Regions from separate parts of the Halalkalibaculum sp. DA3122 genome, predicted to be linked through region 2. Evidence: riboswitches for the same ligand, from Rfam matches in the RefSeq annotation. Region 2 holds a riboswitch; each other region holds the start of a gene.
The links. Region 2 has a riboswitch for cobalamin ahead of ACG2F4_RS17175 (hypothetical protein). Riboswitches for the same ligand answer to the same signal wherever they lie in the genome.
Positions count from the first base shown of each region.

Region 1: another riboswitch for cobalamin. It lies ahead of ACG2F4_RS10395 (TonB-dependent receptor plug domain-containing protein); the one in region 2 lies ahead of ACG2F4_RS17175 (hypothetical protein).
Region 3: another riboswitch for cobalamin. It lies ahead of ACG2F4_RS11800 (ABC transporter substrate-binding protein); the one in region 2 lies ahead of ACG2F4_RS17175 (hypothetical protein).

Region 1 covers NZ_JBINJF010000013.1:34,023-36,292, forward strand. The annotation lists gene ACG2F4_RS10395 (TonB-dependent receptor plug domain-containing protein) at 1-1,031, opposite strand, end outside; cobalamin riboswitch at 1,157-1,409, opposite strand; gene trkA (Trk system potassium transporter TrkA) at 2,005-2,270, shown strand, end outside.
Region 2 covers NZ_JBINJF010000036.1:25,600-27,869, forward strand. The annotation lists gene cobA (uroporphyrinogen-III C-methyltransferase) at 1-671, shown strand, start outside; cobalamin riboswitch at 942-1,134, shown strand; gene ACG2F4_RS17175 (hypothetical protein) at 1,272-1,619, shown strand; gene ACG2F4_RS17180 (ribonucleotide-diphosphate reductase subunit beta) at 1,664-2,270, shown strand, end outside.
Region 3 covers NZ_JBINJF010000016.1:82,583-84,852, forward strand. The annotation lists gene ACG2F4_RS11795 (amidase) at 1-381, opposite strand, end outside; cobalamin riboswitch at 779-995, shown strand; gene ACG2F4_RS11800 (ABC transporter substrate-binding protein) at 1,020-2,207, shown strand; gene ACG2F4_RS11805 (FecCD family ABC transporter permease) at 2,207-2,270, shown strand, end outside.

The DNA.
Region 1 (2,270 bases), on a different contig from region 2:
CAGAGCGTACCCTCTGCATTGGTCTCGGTATAGCTGCCGTCGTAATTTCCGGCCTCATCTGTTATGGAAGAATCGTTGACCACATCGCGGGCCAAGTCCGAATAGGCCCCATTGTACTGCAGTTCAATATTGTTCGAAAGCTCCAGTGAGCCGCCATAGGTGTAAAAATCACGCTGAAAATCGGTCTGGGCGTCGCGGGCATCGCTGAAGGCGCCCTGGTCAATGTCGCTGGTCTGATCCGCACGCCGGTAGGAGGCAAACACCCCGTAGGTCTCAGTCCTGTACCCCAGCTTTCCAGACAGGTCCAGCTTATTAAAATCGTCTCGATCCCGGGGATTAAAGTCCGGCGGATTCTGGACGGTGTCGATCGTTGCATCCAGCCCGTTGGTGAGTCCCTGGGCAATGCCAAAATCCGCATAAAACCCACCCCGGGACGAATAGTTCAGGTCCAGCTGATTGCCGGTGGAGTAGGTTTTGCTTCCAAAAGTGCCGTGACGCGTGCTGATATTTCCACTAACGCCGGGCGACTCCTGCCCGCGGGTAATGATATTGATAACCCCGCCGATGGCCGCCGAGCCATACAAGGTGCTGTGAGAACCGCGGACGATCTCAATCCGCTGCACGCGGGCCAGCGAAAGCTCGGACAGATCGATACTGTTGGAAGCGGTTGAGGGGTCGCTGATACGCACGCCGTCAATCATAACCACCGAGTGGCTGCTGTTGGCATTGCGCAGGAACACATTTTGCAGGGAACCCGGTGTTTGGCCGATGCCCACCAGGTGCATGCTTTGCTGCTCCGCCAGCAGCTCTCCCACGCTGTAAACGTTTGCGTTGCGGAGCTCCCGGCTGGTGATGACTGTCACATTACGGCCCACGCCCTGGGGAGATTCCGCCCACCGGTTGGCGCTGATAATAATTTCATCCAGCTGATAAGTCCCGGTGGTATCGATTTGGGAAAAAACTGAAAAAGGTACCGCGAACAGGAACAACAGGACCGCAAGCCCTGCGTTGCGTTGAAATGAGAATTGCATGATTAAACTATATTTAGGTTACAAATGATGATTAAATACATCATTCGCACCTTTGGGAAGTCCAGAAGGGCATAAATACCGGTATAGCGCACCGAATATTTATTCTTCGCTTTTCTCCCGAAAGCTACGAATGCAGATGCACTGGCAGGTCTTCTGGCTTATCCCGATCATTCGCCCCTTCCCGCCCGTTTTCCCTTTTGCAAAAAAAACGGACAGTGGTTATCAACGAATGATCCTAAACCCTGCAAGCAGGGCTGGGAATTACAGCATCGGGGAATGCTCCGGACTCTTCCACCAGTTGACATGGGGAAACACCGGATTCCCTTTTAATCCCACTTCACAAAACGGAAGCAGGGAACCAATACACTCGCAAAAGATACAGGCTCCATCGTATAAATCAAAAGAAATGTTGATACCATTCTACCTAAAAGGATGCAGCTACCGACTACATCAAGCGAACACTTGAAAAGCTATATCTTTTAAAAAAATGAATGGATCTAAAGAACTGCAGCTGATGTCCTGAACGATACAGAAAGGCGACTGCCGGGCAATTCAGGGACCTCTATTTCTAGCCTGTATTTCTCACAATAATAAAGTCTGAATTCGTGTAATGCCTTGACAGGAAGCAAGTTACCTTAATTCTAAGGCTGGAATAAATTTCACAGTGTGTAGCAGGCTACGAAATAGTCCCGCCTGCTGCGTTGAAGTTGGAAATCGCCTTGCACACGAACCAATTTCCTGGTGAGAAAAGCAGGCTAACGCGATATAGCGGTAACATTTAGATGAAATCTGACAACTGCATGAACAGCCATCGATTCATCACATCCTGCGCTGATATTCCGAATCTATATCCAATATTTAGTTACAGCCGAAAATTCTTTATACTTGATTCATGTTTTGAACCCATGGTAATGGATGAAGTACAGATCATCATTATCTGAATCTGAATCAACGCTGACCAACTTATCCTCTTTTGAAGATTGTAATCATCGGTGCCGGGGAAATCGGGTATGACCTTGCAAGCTTGCTCTCCAAGGAGAAGCATGATGTCATTGTTCTCGATCGTAACAAGAACGCCCTGGACAAGGTGACCGAAAACCTCGATGTGCTTTGCCACGAGGGGAACGCCACCTCTGCCAAAGATCTTGTCGATGCCGGCGTCAAGGATGCGGATATTACCATTGCGGTGACCAGTATCGACGAGGTGAACATGATCGCCTCCATGCTCAGCAAACGCCT
Region 2 (2,270 bases):
GGAAAAAGGCGGGCTCATCGCAGAACAGCCAGGAGAGCACGAACGATCTTATTGTCCGAAAGGCGAACGAGGGCAAGTGCGTGGTGCGGCTGAAGGGCGGTGACCCGTTCATTTTTGGTCGCGGGCACGAGGAGCTTTGCCATGCGCGGGATCACGACATCCCGGTGGAAATTGTGCCCGGTATTTCCAGCTGTACGTCTGTTGGGGAGCTGCAGGGCATACCGCTAACCAAGCGCGGTGTTAACGAAAGTTTTTGGGTGACCACCGGCGTGACGCGCAACGGTACGGTTTCGAAAGATGTGAAGCTGGCCGCCCGGTCTTCGGCCACCGTCGCCATCCTGATGGGGATGCGGAAGCTCCCCGAAATTACGCAGATTTTTCGCAATCACGGCGGTGCGGATACGCCTGTTGCGGTCATCCAGAAAGGCTCGCTGCCGGGGGAGAAGATCGCCCTGGGCACGGTGGATACGATTGTGGATGAGGTACGCAAAAATGAATTGACAAACCCTGTCTTGATCATAATTGGAGACGTTGTGCGGCTACATCCCGATTTTTGCAATTCACAAAAGAAGTGGCGAGGAAAACAGGATATCGTATTTAGTGCTTTTAACAGCAGCTACAGGGAGATAACAGAATATATGAGAGTAGGAATCTCTGCCCTAAACTTCTAACCTGCATTTCACCGAAATAGGGCTCATGCGCAAGACGCTGGTGGAAATTGCCCGCCAACCTATCAATAAACGTACTCGCCGGCAAAGTTCAGCAACAATAGCTTCGCAGGTTGAACACGTTTCATCTTCCGGATGATTCTACAGGAATATGCAGTTTACCGTAATTTAGAGATAGTCTATCCCCAGGAGCTCAATAAGAAAGCCGAATTGTTAACAACTCGACTTTTTTGTGGAAAAGTATTCGTTGACAATGAGAGCGGCAGCTCTTTTCTTGAATACAGGTTTGAAGGTGCCCCGATTCTGTCGGGGTGAAAAGGGAATCCAGTGAAATGCTGGAGCTGTACCCGCAACTGTAATCCGGAATATTCTTTGATTTAACCACTGTCTCAGCCCCAAACGAGGCGGGAAGGTTCGAAGAAATTGTCGGTAAGTCAGGAGACCTGCCTTTAAATCAGTAAACGAGGCCTTCGGGAGTTAAGGCGTTGTTGAAAGGCAGGTATGGAATACCCGACTGTTTTTACTGATCTCACCAGCTCCGTGAACTCCTGCCCTTCAACGTTTTGCATCCCACCTCAGAATTGCAAGCTAAAACGAATTGCTATGATTACCCACAATCTTGGATACCCGCGGATAGGTATCAACAGAGACCTGAAGAAAGTAATAGAACCGTATTGGAAGGGAGAGACCGGCAAAGCCAGACTGAATGAATCAATTTCGATCTTCAAGGTGATGCACTGGACCACCCAGAAAGATGCGGGAATCGACCTGGTACCTTCAAATGATTTTTCGCTCTACGATCAGGTGCTGGATATGGCCCTGTTGGTCGGCGCCATACCAGATCGTGATCTGTATGAGAAAGAAAATGACAAAATTTACAGCTATCCCATCGATACCAGCTTTGCCATGGCGCGAGGATTACAGGATAATACGCAAGTAATTTCCTGCTAAGCAATAGTTCTATCATGAAAACCAGGAATTCAAAAATCACAAGTATGAATAATAAACTGATTGGGCGTACGTCTGTACGCGAAAATATCAAACTGAGCGAGGATCCCTCGTATCCCATCTTTAAAGAGTTGTACGAAAAACAGAAAAAGGTGGTCTGGTTTCCCGAAGAGCTGAACATCCAGCAGGATGCCCTCGACTATCACACGCTGACCCACGATGAAAAAGAGCTTTTTGATACGGCTGTGGGCTATTTCTGCTCGTCGGAGCTGCTGGTGCAAAACGTGCTGGTCAATTCCTTTTTCCCTTTGCTCACCGATCCACACGCAAAGATGAGCTTCAGCACCCAGCTGTTTATGGAGAATATCCACAGCGACTTCTTTGAGATTGTACTGCAGTCCTTCGGACTGGACCGCGAGAAGATGTACGATGTGGCCTTCGACGATCCGATATTGCGGAAAAAGCAAAATCTTATTGTCGATGAGATCGATAAAATAAGTCACGGAAAAATTAATCCCGAAACACTCGAGGGACAAAAAAAGGTACTTCGGGCCATTCTGCTAAATAACATCATCTTAGAAGGGATTTTCTTTTACTCCTCATTCGCCCATTTCTTTGCGCTCAAGGATATGGCCAAGATGAAAAACGTGGTTT
Region 3 (2,270 bases), on a different contig from region 2:
GAGTGAAGAAAGTTCTGCAACAGTATAAAAGGCGAGTTCTGAACTGTCGGAAGGCAGTGAGATCTCCGGTGGTATATCCCATTCAACAGGACGTTGTTCGTGGTCAAACGTTTTCCCTCTGGGGATCGGGTTAAAATCAAGCGCCGGAGGAACTTCATTTGCAATTTCCCAGTCGCGGATGGTTTGATAGTTCTTTCTGAGTCCTTCAAGCTGAGAGATCATCGAATCTTTTTCCGAGCTGGTAAATGTCAGGCCGATCAGTTCTCCTGCATGGGTTATCGTCTCGTTTGTAATAGGGCGTTGATACAGCGAATGGGCGGTGAACGCGAGAAGAAATCCCAGGGAGATACCGGTAATCAAGTAGATAAGACGTTGTTCCATAAATAAAGCCGTAGTGAAAATTTGTTGTAAAAGAGGGCCTTGAAAACCAGGAGTGTTGGTCAAGATCAACCCCTGAGGGGATTCGAAACCGCAGTTTATATCTCATAAATGAGGATTTCGAATTCGCGAAGTTGACGATATTGGCCAATACAACAGTTTTGCATAGATCTCTAAAATACGATTGTAGGAACAAAATGAAACCAGATATTGACCTGCTGCAGCTTTTTTAAAAGGTCGCAAAATCCCCGGCTCGTCGTTGGTCAGGGAGTTGCACTCCCGCTTGACAGGACGCCCCGATCCCGATAAAACAGAAGGTTTTGCCCTCTCCCTGAAAATCAAAAAGCCAAATGATTAGGTTAAAAGTTGGAATACCTGTATAATTAGCACGCTAATGCTAACATACTGATTCAGTGTCGGTCACCCGTCCACTGGCGGGTGTGAAAAGGGAATCCGGTGACCAACCATAATTGGGCTGGAAGTCCGGAGCAGTCCCCGCTGCTGTGAATTCCGTTGATGATGTTACAGGCACATATCCACTGTCCCCGCACGCTGGGATGGGAAGGAGGCCTGGATCGGGATAAGCCAGAAGACCTGCCAACGCTGATGAAGGAAAAGCTTTCGGGAGAAAAGCTGTACCTATGATTGATTATACATATCTGCCACCGCACCTGGTTGGTATTATCTGCCTGCTTTTTTGGGGCAGTTGTAAAAAAAGTGATGCGGATTATACACCTGAAACAGCCCCTCAGCCTGCTGTAACCACCGTTGCCCATCAACCTGCTGAGCAGGTGGAAATCAATTTTGCACGGGGATTTGACATACATTATCGTGAAGGCTACAAACGTCTCGAAATACTGAACCCATACCAGGATCAGGCTGATACCCTGCATTACGTGCTGATACCCCGCGGGGCGAGCCTGCCCGAATTTGAAGGAGACGCCCAGGTTATCGAGATACCGATTCGCAGTATGATAGCCACATCAACCACCCACATCGCTCTAACAGATATGCTCGGGGCCAACTCCATAATTGAAGGTGTAAGTCAGCCGGATTACGTATTCAACAGAGAAATCCGCAGGGGCCTGCAGCAGGGAGATATCAAGGGCTACCCGGGGGGCGAACTTAACAAAGAGCAGGCGCTTGCACAGAATCCCGACCTGGTTATGATTTCCGGAGGGCAGGCGTCGCAGTACGACAATTTCCGGGTACTCCTGGATTCCGGCATTAACGTGTTGGTAAATTCGGAGTGGTTGGAAAATACTCCGCTTGGAAAGGCTGAATGGGTGAAAATGATGGCGGCCCTGCTTGACAAGGAGGCCCTGGCCAATCGCCGTTTTGAAAAGGTGAAAAGAAGGTACCGGGAGCTCAAGGCGAAGGTTGAAGATGTTTCTGAGAAGCCGCTGGTGATTAATAACATGCCCTATAAAGGGGCTTGGTTCGTATCGGGTGGAGATAGTTTTTTCGCCCGGTTTCTCCGTGATGCCGGCGCCGATTATCCCTGGTTCAACAAGGCCTCAACAGGGGGATTGAGAATGGATTTTGAAGTGGTGTATGAAGCGGGGCTGCGCGCGGATATCTGGCTTAATCCGGGAAATGCAAGAACAAAAGAGGATATCCTGGCCGATGACAGCCGTTTCAGGGAGTTCAAATCGTTTGCTAACGGCCGTATATTTAACAACAACCGGCGGATGAGTAAAACCGGAGGGAATGATTTTTGGGAATCGGGGGTGGTGCGTCCCCACATTGTACTGGCCGACCTGATTAAGATTATGCATCCATCCCTGCTGCCGGATCATCACCTGTATTATTATCAAAAAATTGAGTAATGCAGGAAATACGCAAACATACGGAGTCGATACCTCAAAGCACGACAAACCGATGGTATTTTG